DNA from 3 places in the Streptomyces sp. NBC_01341 genome. Region 1 is predicted to be linked to each of the others. Evidence: riboswitches for the same ligand, from Rfam matches in the RefSeq annotation. Region 1 holds a riboswitch; each other region holds the start of a gene.
The links. A riboswitch is a leader RNA that binds a small molecule or an ion and turns the genes downstream of it on or off. The one in region 1 is predicted to bind cyclic di-AMP.

Region 1 (4,298 bases):
GGTGACCACGGAAGTCACCCGTTCGTACGTCACCGGGCTCGGCGAGATGTACGCCGCCGATCCACGCTTCGCGAAGAACTACGATCGCCACGGGGACGGAACCGCCGTCTTCGTACGGGATGCACTGACGATCTACGCTGGGCACCGGCTCTCCGGTTGACCCCGGAGGAACGTGGCGGCGGTGCGCTCCTTCCTTCGGCCGATGAGCGGGCGCGTCACGGCGCGGCTCCGCCCGGCCGGGTCGGGGCGCGGTACCGTCCGCAGCCGTGGGCGGACCGGGCAGGGGTGTACAGGTGGGGAAGCGGGACGAACGGCAGGGGCGCGCCCAGGGGAACGCGCGCGCACGCAGGCTCGTGCGTCTGCTGCCCACCCTGATGATCTGTGCCGGAGTGGTCTGCGACGTCACGACCCCGCCCGAGGTCTCCGCGGTGCCGCTCTTCGCCGCGGCGCCGCTGATCGCCGCCCCCTTCTTCTCGCTGGCCTCCACGATCCGAACCGGTGTGGCCGCGATCCTCGTCGTCCTCGCCATCCGTGCCTCCGACGGCGTGCTCGCCGAAGTCGCCCCCCTCACGGACCTGCTCACCCTCGTCACCGTCGCCGCGCTCTCGCTCGTCATCAACCGGGTCGTACAGCGCGGCAACGAGCAGCTGGCCTCGGCGCGGGTCATCGCGGAGACCGCGATGCGCGCGGTGCTCCCCGTGCCGGAGGACCGGATCGGCGGTATGCAGGTCGCGGCGCGCTACGAGGCCGCGCAGGCCGACGAGTTCGTCGGCGGCGACCTGTTCGCGGTCGCGGACACGCCGTACGGGGTGCGGCTGGTGGTCGGGGACGTACGGGGCAAGGGCCTGGACGCGGTGGCGGCGGTGGCCGTCGTGATCGGCGCCTTCCGTGAGGCGGCCGAGCAGGAGCGCTCGCTGGAGGGCGTGGTCCAGCGGCTGGAGCGGGCGCTGGCACGGGAGAGCACGCGGCGCGGCGGACTGGACTCGATGGAGGGGTTCGTGACGGCCGTGCTCGCCGAGATCCCGGCGGGCGCCGACACGCTGCGGGTCGTCAACCGGGGCCACCCCGAGCCGCTCGTGCTCCACGCGGACGGCGCGCTCGACGTCCTGCGGCCGACCGAGCCGGCCCTGCCGCTCGGCATGGGCCTCGACGTGTGGCCGGACCGTGCGGACGAGTGGCCGCTGCCGGCGGGGGCCACCTTCCTGGCGTTCACCGACGGGCTCTCGGAGGCGCGGGACGCCGACGGGGTCTTCTACGACCCGGCGGCCCGGTTGCGCGGCAGGCTCTTCCCGGGACCGGAGGAACTGCTCTCGGCCCTCACCGATGACGTCCGGCTGCACACGGGGGGCCGGTCGACGGACGACCTCGCACTGCTCGCGGTCGGGCGGCCGTCCAGGGGGCAGCAGGAGCGGCGGAAGACGGTGAAGATCGTGGGGCGGTACCGTGAATGACCGAAGACGACCGTCCGTAATCAGAAGACGTCGCTGTGCATAACATTTGACGAAACGTCAGAAACCGTGGTGTGCGTGAGGGGTGTGCAACTCGCCCGTTTGGGGGCGATTGACCCCTGAAAGTCCAGGCCAGAGTCATGAACGATCTGTGGGAACAGCTTGGAATCGGACCCGCATGTCTATTAACGTTCGATAACGCAGCGCGGTTGTCCCAGTCGTCGCCAGAGGCGGCACCGTGCGCAGTGCCGAATCCCGCAAGGGAACCGGGGAACCACCTACATGGGGTGAATCGGACGCCTGACTCCCGCGAGGGACGAAGGGGTCCGTAGGAGACCTTCCTGCTCCGAACCCGTCAGCTAACCCGGTAGGCGAGAAGGAAGGAAAGGAGTGCGCCCACGTGGCGTCAAATCAGCCTGCCCCCGAGGCTCCGGCACCCTTCAGGCCCGTCAGTCCCGGTGATCAGGGCAGGACGTGGGAGGAATGGAACCCCACCGAGGAGTCCATCCGTCCCGTGCGCGGCAGGCACCGCGTGGCCAAACAGCGTGGTCTCGCCCGTAGCTCCACCGTCCTCGGCGTCGGTGTCATCGCGGCCGTCGGCGCGGGAGGCATGGCCACCGCGCAGAGCAAACCGCCGGTCTCCATCTCCCTTCCCGATTCCATCGCGGACAATCTTCCCGACGCCAAGTCCCTTCCCGGCGTGGGTGCTTACCTCTCCGACGACGCGGATCAGGGCACGGTCACCGCTTCCTCCCCGCTGACCACGGCCGGCATCACCGCTGCCGAGGCCGAGCAGGGCACCACGGACGCCGGCGAGGCGCTGCGCGCCCGCATCCTCCAGCAGGCCGAGCAGCAGCAGGCCGGGGCCGAGGCCGAAGCCAAAGCCACGCAGGAGAAGGCGGCGGCCGAGGAGGCCGCGGCCCAGGCGGCCAAGCAGCAGAGCGAGGCCGAGGCGAAGGCCGCCGCGAAGAAGAAGGCGGACGAAGAGGCGGCGAAGAAGAAGGCCGAGGCCGAGCGTCTCGCCAAGCTCGCCCTGAGCTACGCCGTCCCGACCTCCTCGTACACCATCACCTCGACCTTCGGTCAGGCCGGTTCGATGTGGTCCTCCGGCTACCACACCGGTCTCGACTTCGCCGCTCCCACCGGTACGCCGGTCAAGGCCGTGCACAGCGGCACGGTGAAGTCGGCGGGCTGGTCAGGTTCCTACGGCTACCGCACGGTCCTTCAGCTCGACGACGGCACCGAGGTCTGGTACTGCCACCAGTCCTCGATGGACGTCACCGCCGGCCAGAAGGTCACCACCGGCGACACCATCGGCCGGGTCGGAGCGACCGGCAACGTGACCGGGCCGCACCTGCACCTGGAGATCCACACCGCGGACGGCTCGGGCGTCGATCCGATGAGCTGGCTGCGCGGCAAGGGCCTCTCGATCTGAGTGCCCGCGCCGGCACACGGCGCACTTCGAGACCCCGGCGGCCCTGGCGCACAACCCCCCGACGCCAGGGCCGCCGGCCCCGCACTCCGAGAGCGGGCGGCCGCCGGGATCGGAATATGTGGCTCCGCCCATGTGTTGAGCCCGGCTATGACATCACTGCGCCCGCTCGGAAACTCAGGCCTGAAGGTCTTCCCTCTCGCTCTCGGCGGCAACGTCTTCGGCTGGACCGCCGACCGGGACACCACCTTCGCCGTCCTCGACGCGTACACGGAGGCGGGCGGCAACTTCATCGACACCGCTGACGCCTACTCGGCCTGGGTCCCGGGCAACGAAGGCGGTGAGTCGGAGACGCTCATCGGTGCGTGGCTGTCCGGCCGTTCCCGCAGGGACGATGTCGTCGTCGCGACCAAGGGCGGAGCCCACCCGGAGTACAAGGGGCTGTCGGCGACCACGATCAAGGGGGCGGCCGAGGCGTCGCTCCGCCGGCTCGGTACCGACCACATCGACCTCTACTACACGCACTTCGACGACGAGACGGTCCCCGTCGAGGAGATCATCGGCGCCCTGGACGAGCTGGTGAAGGCCGGCAAGGTCCGGGAGATCGCGGCGTCCAACATCAGCCCGGAGCGGCTCAAGGCCTCGTTGGAGTTCTCGGAGCGCGAGGGCCTCGCCCGCTACGTCGCTCTGCAGCCGCACTACAACCTCGTCTCGCGCGACACCTACGAAGGCGCGCTCCAGGACACCGCGGCGGCCGAGGGACTCGCCGCCGTCCCGTACTTCGCGCTCGCCTCGGGCTTCCTCACCGGCAAGTACCGGCCGGGGACGGCCGTCCGGAGCGCGCGGGCCGAAGGCGCGGGGAAGCACCTGGAGACCGAGCGCGGCCGCAAGGTGCTCGGGGCGCTCGACAAGGTGGCCCAGGAGCACGACGCCGAGATCGCCACGGTGGCGCTGGCCTGGCTGGCGTCCCGGCCGACCGTGGCCGCACCGATCGCCTCGGCCCGCACGGTCGGCCAGCTGCCCGCACTCGTGGCGGTGGCCGGGCTCGAACTGACCGAGGGCCAGCTGGCAGAGCTCACCGAGGCCTCGGCCTGAGGATCCGGCACCAACCGTCCGGGCCGCGCCGGTCCGGACGGGCCCCTCACCCCGGCGGAGTCCCGGTGGGCGGAGCGGCACGGGGGCCGTGCTCCAGATAGGGGTTGTAGCCGCCGTAGTGGCGGTGCGGCGCCGGGATCTGCCGGGGAGCCGGGGCGCCGTGGGGGAGCCGGCGGGGGAACGGTGCCTGCGGGGGCGACACGTGGGCGCGCGTCCGGCCCGTCATGTGCGCCGCGTACCCCAGAGCGGGTCCCGCGATCTCCCGACGCTGCCACAGATGGTGCAGCAACTCCTGCTCGCGGACGGCGAAGTCGGCGCCCGCG
Region 2 (4,298 bases), 2.6 Mb from region 1:
GGGCGGGCCGGACTCTCTCCGGCCCACCTGTCCCGGCTCGAGACCGGCCGCAGGCAGCCGTCGCTGCCGATGCTGCTCGGTCTCGGCCGGATCTACGGTACGACCGTCTCCGAGCTCCTGGGGGAGATGCCGCCCGAACGTGACGCGATCGTCCGTGGCGGGCCGATCGGCGATGCTCCCGGCGACGGGTCCGGCGGCTGGCTCTACCAGCAGGCGGGCGGCTCGGGACGCGCCATGCAGGCGCTGCGCGTCCACGTCCCCTACGGTACCGAGAGCGAACTCGTGCGCGTCCACCCCGGTGAGGAGTGGCTGTACGTCCTCGACGGCCGCCTCGGGGTCGTCCTCGGGGAAACCGTGCACGACCTCGATCCTGGCGACAGCGCGCACTTCGACTCCCTCACCCCGCACCGGATCGCAGCCCTCGGGCGTGGCGGGGCCCGGCTGCTGTTCGTCCACACGCTGCTCCAGAGCCCGGCCGCCGAGCTGTGCCTGGGCCCCGCCGTCCGGCTCTGATCCCGCGCACCCCTGTTTCCGTTCCGGCCCGGACTGCCCATGGCGGCCCGAGTGCCGTCGCCCCGGCCCCGAAGGGCCGCAAGGAAGGACTGTCATGTCCGATTCTGAGTACTACGACCCGCTCACCCCGCGCACCCGGCGCGGGGACGACGACGGGGACACGCAGGAGAAGCGGATGCCCCGCGGGGTGGTCATCCGGCTCATCGCCTACCTGGTGGCCGGGCACGTCGTCGCGGCATTTCTCTTTCTCCTCTTCACCGTGGCGGGCAAGGGCTGAACGCCGACGCCGGGCCCGGCCCGGCCCGCTCCTCTTCGTGCCGGGCCGGGCCCGGCCACCGCCGTCAGGCGCCCTCGACGAGGCGTACGCGCAGCTTGTCGCGCGTCTCGTGGCTGATCTTCAGCCCTTCGCGGAGATAGCGGTCGGTGCTGCCCCAGGTCTCCTCGATCGCGGCGAACGCCGCGTCGAGATATTCGCGGTGTGCGCCGAAGAGCGGGTTGAGCAGTTCCATGACCTCGTCGGACATGCCCACCGGTGACGTGTCGCTGCGGCGGACCTTGTAGCGGCGGTGGGCGTCGTTGGACTTGAGGTAGTCGGCCTCGATCGCGTCCTTCTCGACGCCGACCGCCAGCAGCGAGACCGCGACCGACAGGCCCGCCCGGTCCTTGCCCGCAGCGCAGTGCATCAGCGCGGGAACACTGTCCTCGGCGAGTGCGTGCAGGACCCGGCTGTGCTCGGCGGTCCGGTCCGTGATGATCGAGCGGTAGGACAGGACCATGCGTTCAGTGCCCTTGCCGTCGGCCAGGATCGAGCGCAGCTGCTGGATGTTCCCGTCGCGGACCAGTCGCCAGAACTCCGCGCCGTCGGCGGGGTCGGAGAGCGGAATGCTGACATTCCTGACGCCGGGCAGGTCCACGTCGTATCCGTCGAGTTTGTGGTCGGCGGCGTTGCGGAAGTCGAAGATCGTGTGCAGGCCCAGTCCGGCGAGGAACGCGGCGTCGGCCTCGGTGGCGTGGGCCAGGTGACCGCTGCGGAAGAGGCGCCCGGAGCGCACGGTGCGGCCGTCGCTCGTCGGCAGCCCGCCGACGTCGCGGAAGTTGCGGACACCGGTCAGGTCCACCTCCGTCGGCTCGGGGCCGGCCGGGGGGACCTCTGGCAGCTGCGTCACAAGGGCTCCTGGAGGGTCTGGTGCCGGCGCCGCTCGCCGACGGGGCACGCTCGCGACGATACGACATGGCTGCATCGCGCATGCGTCGCGTCCCTGTCGTATCGGCCGACGGGGGAGGGGTGGGCACGTGGTGTCCGTATTGGTGCATTTAATGGAACATGCCCCACTTGTGCGGGACGTGGGGGGACGCGGGTGAGCGGGATCATATCCGTGACGGTGTGTGGTGAAGGCGCCTGTGAGTATTCCGGACGCCTTACGGAAAGCCAAGATCCGTAATCCACGGAGTGTGACGGTAATTCTGTAACGGAATTGAATCGGGGATTCCGCTCGGGAATCCGAGGCTTGTTACCCGCGTCCTCGCTCGCCTACGGTCACGGTCAATCCGGACGGAACGCCGAATCCTGCCGCCGCCCGGAATCCGCACCGACTCACGTGTGGCAGGAGCGGGGGAACCAGGTAAGTCGCCGGCCGGAGCGATCCGGAACGGCTCGGGGTCAAGACGCGTCACCACGCGGCCGGGCATCTCCAGCCCGAACCCGACAGCTCACCTCGCAGGCGCCGGAGAGGAACTCCCCATGCCCGCAACAGGCAAGCACCGTCGCAAGAAGTCCGGTCCGCTCTCCCGCGGCATCCTTGCCGCAGGGGCCGGCGGCGCCGTACTCGCCCTCCCGCTGATCGGCGCCACCGGTGCCCACGCGGCGGAACCGGCGTCCCCCGCGGCGAAGTCCGCTGCCGTCACCCGGAGCGCGCCCGCCGCCGTAGCGAAGGACTCCCCGAAGACCTACACCGTGGTGTCCGGCGACAACCTCGCGAAAATCGCCACCGCCAAGAAGATCAAGGGTGGCTGGCAGAAGCTGTACAAGGACAACCGCGACGTCATCGGCGACAACCCCGGCCTCATCGTCCCGGGCATGAAGCTGACCCTCGGCGCCAAGGCATCCGGCACCGCCGGGAAGCCGACGGCCGCCACGCACGCGCAGGCCGAGACGAAGCCGGCCACGAAGGCCGCGCCCGCCGCCGAGAAGGCCGCCGCGTCGGAGAGCACCGCCTCCGGCTGGGCGGCCCCGGTCGAGAACCCCACGGTCACCACCCAGTACCACGTGGCAGGCGCCAGCTGGGCCAGCGGCTACCACACAGGTTCCGACTTCCAGGCCGCCTCGGGCACCAGCGTCCGCTCGATCGGCCCGGGCACCGTGGTCTCCGCCGGGTGGAGCGGGGCGTACGGCAACGAGATCGTCATCCAGCACAGCGACGGCATGTACTCCCAGTACGCGCACCTGTCCTCGCTCGAGGTCTCGGCCGGTCAGACCGTCACCGGCGGCCAGCAGATCGGTCTCTCCGGAACCACCGGGAACTCCACCGGCCCGCACCTCCACTTCGAGGTCCGCACCGGCCCGAGCTACGGCTCGGACGTCGACCCGATCGCCTACCTGCGTTCGCACGGCGTCTCCATCTGAGGGACCTGACCCAGAGGTCGAGAGAGGGGCGATGCGCCGCGGCGCATCGCCCCTCCGCTTATTCCGGCTTTACCAAAACCTGACCGGGTGGTCTTTCTCACCACCCGTCAACCCCCTATTGCGGTCGCGTAGGTCACATTCGAGGGTGCAGGATAAGCCCTTGTGGCAGACGATTCGAGAAACAAACAACACGTCATCATCGGGTCGTACGCAGCGATTGGCGACAGTTTCACCGAGGGTGTGGGCGACCCCGGCCCGGACGGGAGGCTCGTCGGCTGGGCGGACCGTTTCGCCGTCCTCCTCGCGGACCAGCTCCCGGTCCCCGACGCGATGGCCGGCCCGGTGGACGACCCGCACGGAATCTTCCGGTACGCCAATCTCGCCGTACGCGGACGACTCCTCGACCAGATAGTCGAGGAACAGGTACCCCGCGCGAAACAGCTGGCCCCCGATCTGGTCAGCTTCTGCGCGGGCGGCAACGACATCCTCCGCCCGGGCTCGAACCCGGACGACGTGGCCGAGCGCTTCGAGCGCGCGGTGGCCGACCTCACCCAGGCCGTCGGCACCGTCATGGTGACCACCGGCTTCGACACCCGCGGCATCCCGGTGCTCCGGCACCTGCGTGGCAAGATCGCCACCTACACCGCACACGTCCGGTCCATCGCCGACCGGTACGACTGCCCTGTTCTCGACCTGTGGTCCCTGAGGTCCGTTCAGGACCGGAGGGCCTGGGACAACGACCGGCTGCACCTCTCGCCCGAGGGACACACCCGGGTCGCGCTCCGCGCCGCCCAGGTCCTCGGACTCGACGTGCCGGCCGACCCCGACCAGGCGTGGCCCCCGCAGGCACAGAGGGGCACCCTGGAAGTGCGCCGCGACAACATCAACTGGGCACGGGAGTACCTCGTCCCGTGGATCGGACGACGGCTGCGCGGTGAGTCCTCCGGAGACCACGTGGAGGCCAAACGCCCGGACCTGCTGCCACTGTGACGGGCCGCCCGGATCCTCAGCGGCCGCTGACGAAGGGCAGGAGCGGCCGGGCCGGATCCGCGGACACGAGCGGAGCGGACGCGAGCCCGTCCGGAGCGGGCATTCGCACCGGGCGGGCGGGTATCCGCTCCAGAACGCCGCCCGCGAAGACGTCGTACAGCGGCAGCGTCTC
Region 3 (4,298 bases), 880 kb from region 1:
TGGAGCGCTCGCTGGCGGCGGGAGAGACCGAGCTGCTCGCCACGGGCATCGAGGAGCTGCTGCGCTACGACGGGCCGGTGGAGCTCGCCACATGGCGCTACGCCACCGAACCCGTGACGCTGGGAGGGCAGGTCATCGGGGCGGGGGACCCCGTCCTCGTGGTGCTCGCGGCGGCCGACCGCGACCCCGAGCGATTCCAGCATGCGGACACCCTGGATCTCGCTCGGAGTGACAACCAGCACCTCGGTTACGGTCACGGCATCCACTACTGTCTGGGGGCGCCGCTGGCCCGCCTGGAAGGGCAGGTCGCCCTGGCGACCCTGTTGAAACGGCTCCCTGACCTGCGGCTTGCCGTCGATCATGCCGATGTGCGGTGGCGCGGAGGCCTCATCATGCGTGGACTGCGCACGCTTCCCGTGGAGTTCGGTCCCGGCCATACACCGGCGGAAGGTGACATTCTGTCAACTCTGTGACTTTCACGTGATCTCCGCTGCATCGACTTGTGACACACGTTCGAGTAGAGCTAGGTTCACCGTTCGACTCACCCGTCACATGTCAGTCACACGGAAGGCAATCCCATGGGCTCCGCGAACGGCAGACACCGTCGCCCTCGTCAGGCACCCGCCATCGTCGTCGCCGCAGGCGTCACAGGATCGGCGATTGCCATCCCGCTCCTCGGTGCCGGTGGCGCGCAGGCCGCAGACGCCTCGACGTGGGACCGCGTCGCCGAGTGCGAGAGCGGCGGCATATGGAGCGCCGACCTCGGCAACGGCTACTACGGGGGACTGCAGTTCTCCGAGGCCACCTGGTCCGCTTACGGCGGCACGGCGTACGCGTCCCGCGCCGACCTCGCGAGCCGCTCGCAGCAGATCGCCATCGCCGAGAAGGTCCTGGACGACAAGGGTCCCCAGGCGTGGCCCAGCTGTGCGGTGATCTCCGGGCTGGCGCTCGACGGGGCGCTGCCGGGTATCGACCCGGGCGACGAGCCGTCCGCCGAGCCGACGGACACCGCGACCCCGTCCGCGACCCCCTCCGCGGAGGAGTCGGACGACGCGGGCGCGAAGGGCAAGGCGGGCAAGGGCGCGTCCGACGCCAAGGCCGACAAGGGAAACAAGGCGGACAAGTCCGGCACTGCGCCTTCCGCCACGCCGTCCCCCGAGGCGTCCGAGACGTCAGGAGCCTCGAAGGGTGACGGGGTGAAGGCCGGGAAGCATCGCGGCACGCCCGCTCCCGAGGCGGGCACCGGGTCCGGAGCGGTCGAGGGGCGCGAATCGGGCAGGCACGCCTCGCGGGGCGCGTCCGAAGGGCGTCAGGGTGCGGAGGGGACCTACACCGTCCAGGAGGGCGACAACCTCTGGGCGATCGCCGACACGGAGGAACTCCCCGGTGGCTGGCCCGCGCTCTACGAGGCCAACAAGGACGAGCTCGGCTCCGACCCCGACCTGATCCTTCCCGGCCAGAGTCTGGACCTCGGTCTCGGCCTCGGCGCGGACGCGAGCGGGACGCAGGCGGAGACCCCGGCCGCCAACTGATCAAAAGCGCGAAAACACCCCGAAATCAGGGGTAGTTCAGAGGCCTATGTCCACTTATGTGTAAGTGAGACATGGGTCTCTTTGCTTCAACTGGCGTGTCATGTACGCCCGGTCTGTCCATATCCGCTCCGACCTGCGCGAACGGCCACCCTCGCTGCTCGGTAAGGCGCTGATTGACCGTTATGCCCATTTTTGAATGTAGGGGTTGTGTGTGTTTACGGTCGGAGCCGCTCGCACCGCGGGCACCTTCGACCGTCACGCCGAATCCTGCCGTCGGTCGGGGGGAACGACGCGTAAAGCGCCGTAGGCAGGAGCGGGGGACCCAGGTAAGTGCCGGAACCCGGCCGTCGGAAGACGGCTGAGGACCGGCTGGGGGTGAAGTCGTCCGCGAGTGCGGTCGGCCGGGCAACTCACAGGCCCGAACCCGACAGCTCACCTCGTAGGCGTCGGTGAGGAGAACCATGCTGCTTTCCAGCAAGGGCAAGCACCGCAGCCCGTCCAAGGCCGTCCGCATCGCCACCCTGGCGGGCGTCACCGGCGCGGCCATCGCCGTCCCCCTGATGGGCGCGACCGGTGCTTCCGCTGCCTCCGTCGACACCTGGGACGCCGTCGCCCAGTGCGAGTCCGGTGGCAACTGGTCCATCAACACCGGCAACGGCTACTACGGCGGCCTGCAGTTCTCGGCCTCCAGCTGGGCGGCCGCCGGTGGCACGCAGTACGCGGCCCGCGCCGACCTGGCCACCAAGGGGCAGCAGATCGCCGTCGCCGAGAAGCTCCTCGACCTGCAGGGCCCGGGCGCCTGGGCCTGCGCCGGTGCCGGCGGCCTGACCAACGACGGTGTGGACCCGGGTGTGGACACCGGCGCCGCGCCGAAGGCCGAGACGAAGGCGCAGCCGGAGCGCACGGCCGAGCAGCCCGCTTCGCGCAGCGAGAAGCGCACGGCTCCCAAGGAGACCGTCACCACCCCGACCGGCCAGAAGGTCGAGAAGGGCGACGGCGAGTACAAGGTGAAGGCCGGCGACACCCTCAGCAAGATCGCCGAGGCGAAGAAGGTCAAGGGTGGCTGGCAGAAGCTGTTCAAGCTGAACGACGACATCGTCGACAAGGCCGACCTGATCTTCCCGGGCCAGCAGCTCCACCTGAAGTAGTCGCGAGCGGTACGGGGCCCTCCTCCGCCCCGACGGCCCGGCCCGGCGCGCCCACCCCCCTGTGCGCCGGGCCGGGGTCGTGCCCGGGGGTTCCAGGGGGCTCCACGGTGAGGCCCGTGAGGGGCTCCTGTGGGGGCAAGCGTTCAAGTGTTGTAGTTACTGGCCAGTAAATATCTGGAGCTTTGCCCGTAATGAAGGCCCTTGGGTCCTTTTTCGTCCCAGGGGACGGGCGGACGGCCGACGGAGCGGGCCGAGCCGGTTAGGCTCGTGGCGCAAGGCCACAGTGACCCTGCACATCCAGTGTCATATCCCAGAAGGAGATGCCTCGTGCCGTCCATCGACGTCGTCGTAGCCAGGGAAATCCTCGACTCCCGGGGCAACCCCACGGTCGAGGTCGAGGTTGGCCTCGACGACGGCAGCACGGGACGTGCTGCTGTTCCGTCCGGCGCCTCCACCGGTGCGTTCGAGGCCATTGAGCTTCGCGACGGCGACCCCAACCGCTACCAGGGCAAGGGCGTCGAGAAGGCCGTCCTCGCCGTGATCGAGCAGATCGGCCCGGAGCTCGTCGGTTACGACGCCACCGAGCAGCGCCTCATCGACCAGGCGATGTTCGACCTGGACGCCACCGAGAACAAGGGCTCCCTCGGCGCCAACGCCATCCTCGGTGTCTCGCTGGCCGTGGCGCACGCCGCGTCCGAGGCCTCCGACCTCCCGCTGTTCCGCTACCTCGGCGGCCCGAACGCGCACCTGCTGCCCGTTCCGATGATGAACATCCTGAACGGCGGCTCCCACGCCGACTCCAACGTGGACATCCAGGAGTTCATGATCGCGCCGATCGGCGCCGAGTCCTTCTCCGAGGCCCTTCGCTGGGGCGCGGAGATCTACCACACGCTGAAGAAGGTCCTGAAGACCAAGGGCCTCTCCACCGGTCTCGGCGACGAGGGCGGCTTCGCCCCCAACCTCGAGTCCAACCGCGCCGCCCTCGACCTCATCCTCGAGGCCGTCAAGGAGGCCGGTTACGTCCCGGGCCGCGACATCGCGCTCGCGCTCGACGTCGCCGCGTCCGAGTTCTACAAGGACGGCGTCTACGAGTTCGAGGGCAAGTCCCGCTCGGCCGCCGAGATGACCGAGTACTACGAGGAGCTCGTCTCCGCGTACCCGCTGGTCTCCATCGAGGACCCGCTGTACGAGGACGACTGGGCCGGCTGGAAGGTCATCACCGACAAGCTGGGCTCCAAGGTGCAGATCGTCGGCGACGACCTGTTCGTGACCAACCCGGAGCGCCTCGCCCGCGGCATCGAGGAGGGCTCGGCCAACGCCCTGCTCGTCAAGGTCAACCAGATCGGTTCGCTGACCGAGACCCTGGACGCCGTCGAGCTCGCCCAGCGCAACGGTTTCAAGTGCATGATGTCCCACCGATCCGGTGAGACCGAGGACGTCACCATCGCCGACCTCGCGGTCGCGGTGAACTGCGGCCAGATCAAGACCGGCGCCCCGGCCCGCTCGGACCGTGTCGCCAAGTACAACCAGCTGCTGCGCATCGAGGAGATCCTCGACGACGCCGCGGTGTACGCGGGCCGTTCGGCGTTCCCGCGGTTCCGCTTCGAGAGCTGACGGC

Region 2: another riboswitch for cyclic di-AMP. It lies ahead of OG206_RS04225 (M23 family metallopeptidase); the one in region 1 lies ahead of OG206_RS15455 (M23 family metallopeptidase).
Region 3: another riboswitch for cyclic di-AMP. It lies ahead of OG206_RS19535 (transglycosylase family protein); the one in region 1 lies ahead of OG206_RS15455 (M23 family metallopeptidase).

What each region holds. Positions count from the first base shown of each region.
Region 1 is NZ_CP108364.1:3,525,486-3,529,783, reverse strand. It holds gene OG206_RS15465 (MerR family transcriptional regulator) at 1-160, shown strand, start outside; gene OG206_RS15460 (PP2C family protein-serine/threonine phosphatase) at 294-1,451, shown strand; cyclic di-AMP (ydaO/yuaA leader) riboswitch at 1,685-1,837, shown strand; gene OG206_RS15455 (M23 family metallopeptidase) at 1,849-2,883, shown strand; gene OG206_RS15450 (aldo/keto reductase) at 3,031-3,975, shown strand; gene OG206_RS15445 (PrsW family intramembrane metalloprotease) at 4,022-4,298, opposite strand, start outside.
Region 2 is NZ_CP108364.1:941,167-945,464, reverse strand. It holds gene OG206_RS04240 (helix-turn-helix domain-containing protein) at 1-513, shown strand, start outside; gene OG206_RS04235 (DUF6126 family protein) at 608-790, shown strand; gene OG206_RS04230 (tyrosine-protein phosphatase) at 855-1,679, opposite strand; cyclic di-AMP (ydaO/yuaA leader) riboswitch at 2,091-2,250, shown strand; gene OG206_RS04225 (M23 family metallopeptidase) at 2,255-3,136, shown strand; gene OG206_RS04220 (SGNH/GDSL hydrolase family protein) at 3,299-4,126, shown strand; gene OG206_RS04215 (STM4011 family radical SAM protein) at 4,143-4,298, opposite strand, start outside.
Region 3 is NZ_CP108364.1:4,404,751-4,409,048, forward strand. It holds gene OG206_RS19525 (cytochrome P450 family protein) at 1-473, shown strand, start outside; gene OG206_RS19530 (transglycosylase family protein) at 579-1,532, shown strand; cyclic di-AMP (ydaO/yuaA leader) riboswitch at 1,822-1,993, shown strand; gene OG206_RS19535 (transglycosylase family protein) at 1,994-2,680, shown strand; gene eno (phosphopyruvate hydratase) at 3,008-4,294, shown strand.